2 regions of the Dyella sp. 01N36 genome follow, and region 1 is predicted to be linked to the other one. Evidence: predicted binding sites of a transcription regulator. Region 1 holds the regulator's gene; the other holds the start of a gene.
The links. Region 1 encodes FliA, which starts transcription of late flagellar genes. Its sites were predicted from a motif close to TAAAGTTTNNCNNNCNNNGGCCGATAA; they were not measured.
Positions count from the first base shown of each region.

Region 2: AC1DMG_RS15555 (HDOD domain-containing protein) is a predicted target of FliA. The motif match lies at 2,559-2,585, and genes of this name have one in related genera.

Region 1 covers NZ_JBFTRY010000004.1:40,136-44,326, reverse strand. The annotation lists gene AC1DMG_RS01970 (chemotaxis protein CheA) at 1-961, opposite strand, end outside; gene AC1DMG_RS01965 (protein phosphatase CheZ) at 965-1,606, opposite strand; gene cheY (chemotaxis response regulator CheY) at 1,603-2,010, opposite strand; gene AC1DMG_RS01955 (RNA polymerase sigma factor FliA) at 2,168-2,941, opposite strand; gene AC1DMG_RS01950 (nucleotide-binding protein) at 2,943-3,884, opposite strand; gene flhF (flagellar biosynthesis protein FlhF) at 3,881-4,191, opposite strand, start outside.
Region 2 covers NZ_JBFTRY010000116.1:215-9,227, reverse strand. The annotation lists gene AC1DMG_RS15565 (YncE family protein) at 1-10, shown strand, start outside; gene AC1DMG_RS15560 (LLM class flavin-dependent oxidoreductase) at 484-1,476, shown strand; gene AC1DMG_RS15555 (HDOD domain-containing protein) at 1,486-2,427, opposite strand; gene AC1DMG_RS15550 (TIGR03862 family flavoprotein) at 2,616-3,875, opposite strand; gene AC1DMG_RS15545 (slipin family protein) at 4,018-4,767, opposite strand; gene AC1DMG_RS15540 (NfeD family protein) at 4,791-6,161, opposite strand; gene AC1DMG_RS15535 (hypothetical protein) at 6,252-6,722, opposite strand; gene minE (cell division topological specificity factor MinE) at 6,836-7,105, opposite strand; gene minD (septum site-determining protein MinD) at 7,111-7,926, opposite strand; gene minC (septum site-determining protein MinC) at 7,970-8,737, opposite strand; partial or broken gene AC1DMG_RS15515 (GNAT family N-acetyltransferase) at 8,746-9,013, opposite strand, start outside.

The DNA of each region.
Region 1 (4,191 bases):
CGAGCACGGCGTTCTGCAAGGCATCGGCCACGCGATCGAGTTCGGTGGCGGCCAGCTCGAGCGTTTCATCGCCGGTCTTGGCCGCCAGGCTCAGCAGTCGGTTGCGCACCAGCACCAGCTCACCGGCGCGGTGCACCAGGGCATCGAGGCGGGCGGTGTCCACGCGCACGGTGTTTTCGGGCGCCGGCGCCGCCTGCTTAGCCGGTGCGGCGGCAGGAGCAGGTGCGGGGGCAGGAGCGGATGCCGGCGCGCTCGCGCCCGGTAGTCCGCCCTTGCCGTGAAGATTGTCGAGCAGCGATTCGAACTCGTCGTCCGAGATCGTGCCTGCGGTTGACGATGCGACGGCCGCGTTCGTCGTCGCGCCAGGCTGGCCGCCCTTGCCATGCAGGTTGTCCAGCAAGGCTTCGAATTCGTCGTCGGAAATGCTGCCCGATTCGGCCACCGCCGCGGGCGCACCCGGTGCGCCGCTGCTCCCATAGAGGCTATCGAGCAAGGCCTCGAATTCGGAATCGTCGATCGTGCCGTCGCTCGGCGGCGGCGCTACCGGCGCGGCCACCGGCTTGGGCGCCGGTGCAGCGGCCTTGCCCGGCATCAGGCGTTGCAGCAGGCCAGCGGGCGGCATCGCCATCCCCGTGCCGCCGGCCAGCGCCGCCATCATGTCGTTGAGCAGATCCAACGCTTCAAGCAGCGCATCCATGCGGCTGGCGTCGAGCAGCAACTGCCCGTTGCGCGCCACGTTGAGGAGATCCTCGGCGTGATGGCACAGCTGCACCATCGGCTCGATCGCAAGAAAGCCCGCGCCGCCCTTCACCGTGTGGAACGCGCGGAACACCGCGTTCAACAGTTCGGCGTCGCGCGGCGAGGCCTCCAGCCCGATCAGCTGATCGCCCAGGCGCTGCACCAGTTCCCCGGCTTCCACCAGGAAATCGTCGCGCAACTCGTTGTCGAACGAGGGATCCATCGATCAGAAACCGAATTCGCTCAACAGACGATCCGCCTCATCCTGGCTGGTGACCTTGACCGGGCCGGCGGCGGCTTCACCCGACGCCAGCGCGCCGGTGAGGCTCACGAGTTCCAGCAGCGAGTTCTCCACGCTGCCGATGAAATTCACCACCTTCTTGATGCGCTGACCGGAAAGGTCCTGCCACGACTGCGCGACCACGAAATCGGCGAGGCCATCGCGGCAAGCATGGGCGAACGCCTGCGACTGCGTCGCCAGCACATGCGCAACTTCGCCTTCAGTGGTGCCATCGATCACGGCACCGGCGTTCTCGGCCAGCGCGTCGGCCTGCGGACGCATGCGCTCGACGAAATCGAGCGAGCGATGCGCGGCCTGCGAGCTCATTTCCAGCACGTCTTCCAGGTGCTTGCGTGCATCGGCGACGCTGCCCGGCACGCCTTCCTGCGCGAGGTCGCCGCCGAGGCGGCGCACGGCATCGTGCAGGTCGCGCGCAAGCAGGCCGAGTGCGCGGAACACGCGCTGTTCGCGCTCGCGCACCAGCGCGTCGAGGGCCTTTTCAAAGGCAGCACCATCGGCGCTGTTGAGCAGGTCGTGCAATTCAGGCGGCATGGCTTCGCCAGCCATCAGGGAAACTTGTGCGTTCATGCGGTGGCTCCGCTGGCGGCCAGACGTTCGAAGATCTTGCTCAGCTTTTCCTGCAGGGTCGCGGCGGTGAACGGCTTGACGATGTAGCCGTTCACGCCGGCCTGGGCGGCGGCAATGATCTGGTCGCGGTTGTTCTCGGCGGTCACCATGAGTACCGGCATGCCCTTCAGCGAGGGCTCGGCGCGGATCGCGCGCAACAGGTCGATGCCCGTCATGTTGGGCATGTTCCAGTCGGTCACGACCATGTCGAAGGCGTTGTTGCGCAACATGGTCAGGGCGTTCTCGCCATCGTCGGCCTCCTGGATCAGGCCGTTGCTGAAACCCAGCTCGACCAGCAGGTTGCGAACGATGCGCCGCATGGTGGAGAAGTCGTCCACCACGAGGATCTTCATATTCTTGTCCAAACGCTTTCTCCGCTGCGCGTAGATATGACTTGTGTTGAACAGGGACGAGGGACCAGTTGCGAGGGCGCAACGACCGGACGTCGGGTTGCGAGGGCGCAACGACCGGACGTCGGTTCGACCCTGCACGGCGCAGCGACCGTCCGGACTCACGCCCTTGTTAGTCGCCCCTCGCCCCTTTACGTTTTCCTGCCTTCCTTTCCTGCCCCTCATGCCAACCGCTCATCCGCGCTCGCAAGCGCACGATGGCCTGGCCGTGGATCTGGCACACGCGCGATTCGGTCACGCCGAGCACCGCACCAATCTCCTTGAGGTTCAGTTCTTCCTCGTAGTACAGGGACATCACCAGCTGCTCGCGTTCGGGCAGGCCGCCGATGGCTTCCACCAGGGCCTCGCGCATGCCTTCGTGCTCGACACTGTCCGCCGGGCTCAGGCTGTCGCCATCGGCCACGTCGAACGCCGCGCCACCATCCGCGTCATCCGGTGCGGAAAGGCTGAGCAGGCGTGCACTCGCCGCGTCGGCCAGCACCTGGTGATATTCCTCGGCGCCCATGCCCAGTCGCCGCATCACTTCGGCGTCATCGGCATCAGAACCGGTTTCGATTTCAATCTGACGAACAACCTCCGCCATTTCGCGTACTTTTCGATGCACCGACCGTGGGGTCCAGTCGGTGCGCCGCAATTCGTCGAGCATCGCGCCACGGATGCGGATACCCGCAAACGTTTCGAAGCTCGCATTCTTGCCGGTGGTGAAATTGCGCGCGGCCTCCAGCAAACCGATCATGCCGGCCTGAATCAGGTCGCTCACGTCCACGCTGGGCGGCAATCGACCCATCAGGTGATAGGCGATCCTTCGCACCAAGGGAGCGTGCTGGCGAACCAGTTCGTCGGCACTCTGCCGCGTCAGCTGCAGATATTCGGAAGCCACACTCATGTCACCACCCCGTTGCTACTGCGGCCTGCCTGCTGAAAAAGGCGATGCGATCCAGGCCCAGTCGCTCGGGTTCACCCCATGTATCGACCGCACCCGCCAATTGCTTGAATGCCAATCCCGACCGGCTCGACGGCCACAGGTCCACCACCGCGCTCTGGCGACGGATGGCCTGCTTGAGTCGTTCGTCATGCGGGACATGGCCCATGAATTCCAGCGCCACATCGAGGAAGCGATCGCAAACTCGTGCGAGTTTCTGATGCAGCTGCCTGGCTTCGCCCAGGTTGCGCACCATGTTCGCCACCATGCGGAAGCGGCGCACGCCAAAATCGCGGCTGAGTACCTTGAGCAAGGCATACGCATCGGTGAGCGAAGCTGGTTCGTCGCACACCACCACCACCACGTCATCGGCGGCGGCGGCGAACATCGCCACGTTGTCGGAAAGTCCTGCGGCGGTATCCACCACCAGGTAGTCCGGCGGTGTCACCAGATCGTCAAACGCGCGGATCACCGCCGCGTGCTCGCCCGCCCCCAGCTGCGCCAGTCGACGCGTGCCCGAACCGGCCGGCACCACTTTGAGGCCGTGCGGCGCGGTCATCAGCAGATCCTCGATCGAGCAGACGCCGTCGAGCAGGTGGCCGATATGACGCGTGGGCGTGAGGCCGAGCAGCACGTCGATATTGGCCAGGCTCATGTCCGCATCGAGCAGGATCACCTGGTGACCCTGCACGGCGAGCGCCATGCCCAGGTTCACCGATACCGTGGTCTTGCCCACGCCGCCCTTGCCGCCGGCCACCGCGATGGCGCGGCAACGCTTGCGCGGCGCAGAGCCGCTCAATCCATACGCCTGGTCCTGGACCGGCGCCTGTCGGCTATGTCGTTCGGTCAGCGCACGCAGCATGCTTTCCAACCCCATCGCCTGGTTCATTGCAAAGACACCGCTCATGCACTTGCCACCGCTAGTCCGAAGCGATCCGCCATCACCACGTCATCGGCCGGCGCCGTGCCCTTGAGCACTTGCGCGGCACGGCACACCAGCACCCGCGCATCGGCTGTGGCGATGTCTTCGGGCACGCGCTGTCCATCGGTGACGTAGTCGAGCGCGAGTCGGTGACGGATCAGCACCGACAGCGCGCCGCCGAGGCTCGGGGCCTCGTCGAGTTTGGTGAGAATGCAGGCGTGCGGCTTGACCGGCAGGTAGGCGCGCACCGCTTCGTCCAGCGACGAGGCATGTGCATTCGCCGCCATCACCA
Region 2 (9,013 bases), on a different contig from region 1:
CATGCGCTGAGCATGAGCGCGCTGGCATAGGCGCGCGATCCCGCTGCTGTCCTTCAACCGCAGCGGGAGTCGATTGACCGCGCGGACGCTGATGCTGCGTTCCACGCCTGTCTCCCGTCGTTGTTGACCGCACCGGCCTGAAAAAAGTCAGGCCGGTGCAAGCACTTGCGTCAAACACGGCGAGTTTCCAACTGTCATGCGGCTGTTATCGCCTTTTCTGAATGCCACTGTTAAATTGTGACGTAGAGCACGTTTTGGCATGCGATTCAGGGAGTGGGCATGAAGGGGAAGCAGTGGCTCGAACGGCTTTTATGCCGTGTTTTCAAGCATCAATGGGCTCGGCCGGAACCCGGTCGCCGCGAATGCAGCCGCTGCGGTCGCGTCGAGGAGCGCAACTGGCGAATGGGCTGAGACGTCGGTCGGCCTCACTGGCAATTGGGGACAGCGTCCCCAATATCGGGGCTTCCCGCATGAGGAAGCCCCATGATTCCGTTCTCCGTCCTCGATCTGGCACCGGTCACCGAAGGCAGCGATACCACCCAGGCCTTTGCCAACACGCTGGATCTGGCCCGTCGCGCCGAGGCGCTTGGCTACCACCGCTATTGGCTGGCCGAGCACCACAACATGCCAGGCATCGCCAGCGCGGCCACCGCCGTGTTGATCGGTCACGTGGCGGGTGGGACCTCGACCATACGTGTCGGCGCGGGTGGCATCATGTTGCCCAACCATGCGCCGCTCCAGGTGGCTGAGCAGTTCGGCACCTTGGCGTCGCTCTATCCGGGACGCATCGATCTTGGCTTGGGACGCGCGCCTGGAACCGACCACGCCACGGCACGGGCGCTACGGCGCTATTTCGACAGCGCCGAGCAGTTCCCGCAGGACGTGGCTGAATTGCTGGCGTATTTCGAGCCGGCGACACCCCATCAGCCCGTGCGCGCCGTGCCCGGTGCCGGCATCAATGTGCCGGTGTGGCTGCTGGGCTCGAGCTTGTTCAGCGCCCGCCTGTCGGCTGCGATGGGTTTGCCGTTCGCCTTCGCCTCGCACTTTGCGCCGGACGCGATGGACGAAGCGCTGGCCCTGTATCGCCGCGATTTCCGTCCCTCGGCGCGCCTGGCCGCGCCGTACGCGATGCTCGGCGTGAATATCGTCGCGGCGGAAAGCGACCAGGAAGCGAAGCGTCTGTTCACTACCCAGCAGCAGAGTTTCGTCAACCTGCGTCGTGGCCGCCCGAGCCTGATCCCGCCGCCGATCGACAATATCGAAGACTTCTGGACGCCCACCGAAAAATTCGGCGTGGAGCATGCGCTCGCTTGCGCGGTGATCGGCAGCGCCGAGACGGTGAAGCAGGGCATCGAATCGTTTGTCGAACGCCATCGCCCGGACGAGCTGATGATCACCGCGAACGTGTTCGATCACGAGGCGCGTTGCCGCTCGTACGCCATCGTGGCCGATGTAAAGCAACGTCTGTCGAGCTGACGCCGCCGATCAGGCCGGCGCGAAACTCCTGCGCAGATCCTGCTGGCAACGCGCCAGCAGCTGCGCGGGAAACGCGGCCACCGGGTCCTCGCTGTAACCAGCCTCGCTGTCGAGCAGGCCTTGTTCGGCGAGGAGCTGGTTCATGGCCAGGCGCTGGGAGACGTAGAGCACGCGACTCATTGGCAGCGTGAGCGCGGCATGGCCGTGCTCGCAATGTTCCACCAGCGCTTCCTGCACGGGCGGCGGCAGATCCCAATGCTGGCCTGCCTGCACGGTGAGTTCGGCGGCGAGCTGCACGCAGCCATCGATGAAGGCCGTTGAGCTGGCGGGCAGTTCGCTGTTCTGCAATTCCTTATCCAGCAAACGCGCCACGGCGCCCAGGCCGCTATAGCCGACCAGGGCCACCAGATAGGCTTCGAACGCGTCGCACTGGCCCTTGCTGAGATACACCGCCGCGTGCGCGCAGCGTTCGGCGTGATCCCATAGACGCTGGCCCACGATCTGCCCGTTGGCACCGGCGCTGGCCATCAGGATGGGCTTCATCACGTAAGACGTCACCACGTGGCGCAGGCCGATCTGGCCGAGCAGCACGACCGCGTGCTGCAGACTGCCCACCGGATGGGCGGTGCGATAGGTGACGCTGCCGGTGACGCGCATGACTTCGCCCACCAGCACCGGATCGCGTTTGATCAGGTCGGCCAGCTGGGCGCCGCTGAGTTTGTCGTTCTTCATGGCGCGCATCAGCTGCGGCAGCACCGTTGGCATGCGCGGCAGACTGCGTACGTCGAAGCGGCCGTTCTCGCACTGGTCCTTCAGGCGCTGGAGAACGGCCTGTTCGCGCGGCTTGTTGGCGCTGTCGCCGGCGTTGACCGGCTGGTTGAGGATGAAGCGGAAAAAACGCTCGGCGAGCTCATCGCCCGAGACCATCCCGTGGGGCAGGCTGGTTTCCACCGGGAGTTCCGGCTCGGGCGCAGCCGGCCGCGTCGCTGCTGGTTCTGCCGCGCGCTCACGCCCGAATACCCGCCACCAGTTCCCCATCATCGTGCTGCCAGCTCCCCTGTGTGGCCCCCGCTACGCTGGGGGTATCGGCAGCTGGCGGAAAAAATGTAGTGCGACTGTGCCGCGCTGCGACGCTCTGCTCAGTTATCGGCAGCAGGGGGCAAATGCTTGATCCATGCCGCCGCCCCGAGTCCGGCGCGGCGGCCGCTGGCAAAGCAGGCGGTGAGCAGGTAGCCGCCGGTGGGCGCCTCCCAGTCGAGCATTTCGCCGGCGCAGAACACGCCGGGCAGGGCGGCGAYCATCAGCTGCGGATCCAGCGCTTCCAGCCGCACGCCGCCGCCGCTGCTGATGGCTTCTTCGATGGGACGGGCGCGGGTGAGTCGCAGCGGCAGGCGCTTGATGCTGCGGGCCAGCGTGTCGACATCGTGGAATTGCTGCCGGTCGAGCACCTCGTGCAGCAGCGCGGCCTTCACCCCGGTGAGCCCGGTCTGGCGACGCAGGTGGTCGCTCATGGAGTGTTTGCCGCGCGGCTTGGCCAGATCGGCGCGCAGGCGATCGAGCGTGCGATCGGGTGCAAGATCGAGTTCGATGGTGATGGGGCCGTGCGCGGCGATGGCGTCGCGGATCAAGGCGGAAAAAGCATAGATCAGGCTGCCTTCGATGCCGTGGGCGGTGATCACGCATTCGCCCTGGCGCGCGTGCTCGCGGCCATGCTCATCGCGCAGATGGATCACTACCGGCTTGAGCGGTGCGCCGGCATGACGACCGGCGATATGTTCGCTCCAGGCGATATCGAAGCCGCAGTTGGAAGGCACCAAGGGCGATACATCGACACCGCGGGCAAGCAACGGCGACTGCCATGCACCCTCKGAACCCAGTTCCGGCCAGCTGCCGCCGCCCATGGCAAGCACCGCTGCATCGGCGCGCACCGCATGTTCGCCATCGGGCGTGGCGAWGCGCAGCAAGCCGTCGTCCGTCCAGCCTAGCCATCGGCGGTGCACATGAAAGCGCACGCCATCCTCGCGCAGGCGGCGTACCCAGCCGCGCAGCAGAGGTGCGGCTTTCAGATCGCTGGGAAACACGCGACCGGACGTGCCAACAAAGGTCTCCACGCCCAGCTGGCGTGCCCAGGCGCGCAAGTCGTCCGCATCGAAATCCTCAAGCCATGCCCCCACTTCTCGCGCACGCTTGCCGTAACGCTGCACGAAATCCGGCTTGGCTTCGCCGTGCGTGAGGTTCATGCCGCCCTTGCCGGCGATGAGGAACTTGCGTCCCACCGAGCCCTTGGCGTCGAACACATCCACCGCCACGCCCGCCGCGTGCGCCGCTTCCGCCGCCATCAGGCCGGCAGGGCCTCCGCCGATGACGGCGAGGCGAACGTGGGTGGGCGTGCTGGACATGGCGGGGCGGATGGCGGGTGGTCGGGCATTGTACAGCCAGGCCAACCGCACCCTTGTAGGAGCGCACTTGTGCGCGACCGGGCGGGCGGAAAGGTGGCGTCGCTCACGCGACGCGGTCGCGCACAAGTGCGCTCCTACAAGGTCAGTCGCCCTTGCCGAGCAGCGGCCTCAACAAATCCAGCGGCAGCGGAAACACAATAGTCGAGGCCTTGCCGCTATTGGACATGTCCGACATGGTCTGCATGTAGCGCAGCTGCAGCGCCTGCGGTTGCTGCGAAAGCATCGCCGCGGCATCGCGCAGTTTTTCGGCCGCCTGCAATTCGCCCTCTGCGTGGATCACCTTGGCGCGGCGCTCGCGTTCCGCTTCCGCCTGGCGGGCAATCGCGCGAACCATGGTCTCGTTGAGATCCACATCCTTGATCTCGACATTGCTGACCTTGATGCCCCAGGGATCGGTGGCTTCGTCCAGGATCTGCTGCAGGCTGTGGTTGATCGAATCACGCTGCGAGAGGATGTCGTCCAGCTCGTGCTGGCCCAGCACCGAGCGCAGACGCGTCTGCGCCAGCTGGCTGGTGGCCTGGAAGAAATCCGCCACCTGCAGCATCGCCTTGTCCGGTTCCACCACGCGGAAGTACACCACTGCATTGACACGCACCGAGACGTTGTCGCGGGAGATCACGTCCTGCGGCGGCACGTCCATCACGGTGACGCGCAAATCCACCCGCATCATGCGCTGGACGATGGGAATCAGGATCACCAGTCCCGGCCCCTTGGTGCCGGTGTAGCGGCCCAGCGTGAGCACTACGCCGCGTTGGTATTCGGGCAGCACCTTGATCGAAAGGAACAGCATCGCCACAGCCCAGATCACGATCACGCCGACGAAACCAAACATGAGCCTCTCCTTTGTTGCCGATGTCAGGCGCGGGTGATGCGCAACAGCAAGCCGTCGCGCCCCACCACGCGGATACGTGAGCCGGCCGGCAGCGGGGCGTCGCCATGCACGCGCCATTGCTCGCCGCCGATGCGCGCCCAGCCATCGCCTGCCGCGTCGAGCGGCTCGGTCAATTCGCCGGTGCTGAGCAGCATGCGTTCGTCGCCATTGAACTTGCGTGTGTGGCGGGCGCGCGCGACGAGGCGCAACAAGAGCGCCAGCACCACCACGCCAGCCAGCGCCATGCCGGCGATCACGCCCAGGTTCACGGCGTAACCGGGCACACCGGCATCGAACAGCATGATCGAGCCGATGACGAAGGAGAGCACGCCGCCGATGCCGATGGCGCCCACCGATGGCATCAAGGCTTCCGCCAGCACTAGGCACACGCCGAGCATCATCAGGGCGAGTCCGGCGTAGTTCACCGGCAATAGCTGCAAGGCATATAACCCGACCAGCAGGCAGATGGCCCCGGCCACGCCCGGCAGCAGTACGCCCGGATGGAAGGCCTCGAGCACCAGGCCATAGATGCCGGCGAGCAGCAGCAGATAGGCGATGGTGGGATGGGTGACCAGCCCCAACAGATGCGTGCGCCAGTTCGGCGCATAGTCGCGCAAGGGCAGCCCCGCCAGATGCAGCGTGACATCCTGGCCATCGACGTGCACGCGACGCCCTTCGAGGCGCGCGAGCAGCGATGAAGCATCGGGCGCCACCAGATCCACCACATGCTTCTGCAGGGCTTCGTCGGCGGTCAGCGTGGCCGCGCCTTGCACGGCCTTGCTGGCCCAGTCGGCATTACGGCCGTTGAGCTGCGCCAGCGATCGGATGAAGGCATTGGCGTCGTTGATCACCTTGTTGGATTCCGCATCGGCGCCCGTCAGTGGCGCTGCGTCCGGTGCGGATGTCGCCGGCGACGGCAGCGGAAGCTTGCCGCTGCCGTCCAGCGATACCGGCGTGGCCGCACCCAGATGCGTGCCGGGCGCCATCGCGGCGATGGGGCAGGCATAGAGGATATAGGTTCCTGCCGATGCGGCGCGGGCACCGCCCGGTGCCACGTAACCAATTACCGGAAGAGGGGAGGCAAGAATGCTGGCAACGATCTGCCGCATCGAATCGGACAGGCCACCCGGGGTGTCCAGTTGCATCAGCACTGCCGTTGCGCCGTCGCGCCTGGCGTGTTGAAGAGAGGTGTCTACGTATTCCGCGGCGGCGGGGCCGATCGGGCCGTTGAGTTCGATGCGCGCCACGAAACCGTCGGAACGCGCCGAGCCACCGGCGGCATCGCCGGCAAGCGTGGTTGAGGCCAGCATCGCGGCACATAGCACACTGGCCGCTGTCTTCAGCCATGGTGTCACGCACGGTCTCCCGTTTGGCGATATCACACTGCGCCAGCGGGTGTTGTCTGGGTGTGAGATAAGCGGGAGGTTTTGCTTGGCCCGCTTGGGTCAGCTAAACGCGGGCTGCCCGTCCGGGTTCAGCAGGCCGTGTTCCACCAGCCACTGCCGGGCATTGGCGGCATCCTCGCCGAACCAGGCCTGGGCCGAGCCGAGCCGGAACGTATAGCCCCAGGCATTCATATCGTCCATCAGGCGCTCGCGGCCCACGCCGGGCAGTTCATCCGCCAGCACGATCTGCAGGTAGCAGGTGGCGTCTTCCTCGGCTACGGAATCGGTGGCGTCGGTATGCACCTCGCTGCGGCGCTCAGGCGGCAGCACGATCAGGTGACCGGCTTCATGCAGCAACGAATGCACGGGGGTGTCATCGCGTGCGTAGACCGTCGTGCCGATGATGCCAGCTTCCTCATCGCCCCAGAAACTGCCGGGGATGGGCGTGCCGATATCGACGCGCTGCAGGGCAAGCCCGTAACGCGCAAGCAAGCGCGCAGGCGCATCGAAGCCGATCTCGGCTAGGCGCATCACGCTGGCTTCGTCAGGAGGAGAGGTGGGAACTGGCATGAGGAAAGAGTCGCCGTGGTTCAGCGGCGACGCACATCGCGAAGTGCGTGGCGCGGCAGTGCCGCGCCACGATCTCAGATGGACTTGGCTGGCGTGTTCTCGGGCAGCGCCACGGAGAGCTCGAGGATCTCGTGTCCGCTGTCGCGCTCGACATTGATGTTGATGGCGTCGAGGTCGACGTGGACGTATTTCTTGATCACTTCGAGCAGCTCGTTGCGCAGCAACGGCAGGTAGTCGGGAGCGCCACGGGTGGAGCGCTCCTGAGCCACGATGATGCGAAGACGCTCCTTGGCGAGTCCAGCGGTGGGTTCCGGCTTGCGCTTCAGGAAATCAAGAATACCCATGCCGATCAGCCTCCGAATACGCGCTGGAAGAAGCCCTTCTTCGGCACCTCGAGGAAGCGCAGGGCACGTTCTTCACCAAGGATGCGGGCAACCGTGTCGCTGTATGCCTGGCCGGCAAACGAGTTGTCGTCCAGGATCACCGGCACGCCGGCGTTGGAGGCGGCCAGCACGTTTTCCGATTCGGGAATCACGCCCACCACGTTGATGCCGAGGATTTCCTCGACGTCCTTCACGCTGAGCATTTCGCCCACGGCCACGCGGGCCGGGTTGTAGCGCGTCAGCAGCAGGTGCTGCTTGATCGCGCCGTCGCCGCGTTCGGCGCGGCGCGTCTTGCTGGCGAGCAGGCCCAGGATGCGATCGGAATCGCGTACCGAGGACACTTCCGGGTTCACCACCACGACGGCGTGATCGGCGAAATACATCGCCAGGTGCGCACCCTTTTCGATGCCGGCCGGCGAATCGCACACGACGTAATCGAAGCCTTCCTTGCCCAGGTCTTCGAGCACTTTCTCGACGCCTTCCTGGGTCAGCGCGTCCTTGTCGCGCGTCTGGCTGGCGGCAAGCACGTAGAGGGTCTCGTAGCGCTTGTCCTTGATCAGCGCCTGCTTGAGCGTGGCTTCGCCGTGCACGACGTTGACGAAGTCGTACACCACGCGCCGCTCGCAGCCCATGATGAGGTCGAGGTTGCGCAGGCCGACGTCGAAATCGATCACCGCGACTTTCTTGCCGGCCATGGCGAGGCCCGTGGCAAGCGAGGCACTGGTCGTGGTTTTGCCCACGCCACCCTTGCCCGAGGTGACAACGATAATCTCAGCAGTCAAGGCTCATCTCCGCATGGTTCTTTGTAGTTGTAATGACTGATCGTCAAAGCTTAGCGATCAGCAATTTTTCCCCTTCGAGCCAGCATCGCACAGACTGGCCTTCGAGGTCTTTTGGAATTTGTTCAAACACGCGGTAGTGACCGGCGATGGCCACCAGCTCCGCGCGGAAGTCTGAAATGTATATGCGCGCTTTCTCATCGCCCTGTGCGCCGGCCATCGCACGACCGCGCAAACTGCCGTAGATATGGATGCTGCCGTCGGCAATCACCTCGGCAGCATTGGCGATGGCGCCGGTGACGACCAGATCGCGATCGCGCGCATACACCTGCTGGCCAGAGCGCACGGTGCCTTCGTAGTGCTGCGCACCGGCGTTGGTGACCGGCGCAGCAGGCTCGGCTTCCTGTCGCACAGGCTCCGTGCGACGCACGGGTTCGGCAGCGGCGGCAGGCGGTGCCGGCGGTGCGATGCTGCCGCCGTCGGCGGGCTCATAGGCGGCGCGGAACTTGGCGATCAGCGGCAAGCCCATGCGCTGGGAGAGCGCATCGACTTCGCTGGTGCCATAGGCCAGGCCCACGGGCAGCATGCCGGCGCTGCGCACGGCTTCGAGCAGCGCGTCGACCGTGCCGTCGTCGGGCAGGTTCATCAGGTGACTGAGGTCCAGCACCACGGCGGCGCGGGCAAACAGCTGGGGTGCGGCGCGAACGCGGCGTTCCAGCTCTTCGCACAGCGCCGCTGCGTCCACGCGCTTGATGCGCACGTTGGCGATGCCGACCTGGCCGAAGCGCAGGTCACAGGCGTCTTGTTGATCCATCTTTGCATTCACTGGCGGCGCTCTCCCGCGAGGCGGCGCCGGGTGGTATCGGGGGAGGAGGACGGGTGCTGGCGTTCGGCCAGCCACGGCACATCGGGAAGGCCGTCGTGGTCCAGATAGGTTTCTCGCACGAAGGCGTAGCTGGGCAGGTCCTTGGCGAGCAGGCTCACCTGGGGACCGTCGCTGCCCATGCGCTGCTGGCCCACTTCCTGGAAGCCGTAGGTGCCGTGGAACAGCACCACCACGTCGTCGCGGGGCTCCAGGAACACTTCGCAG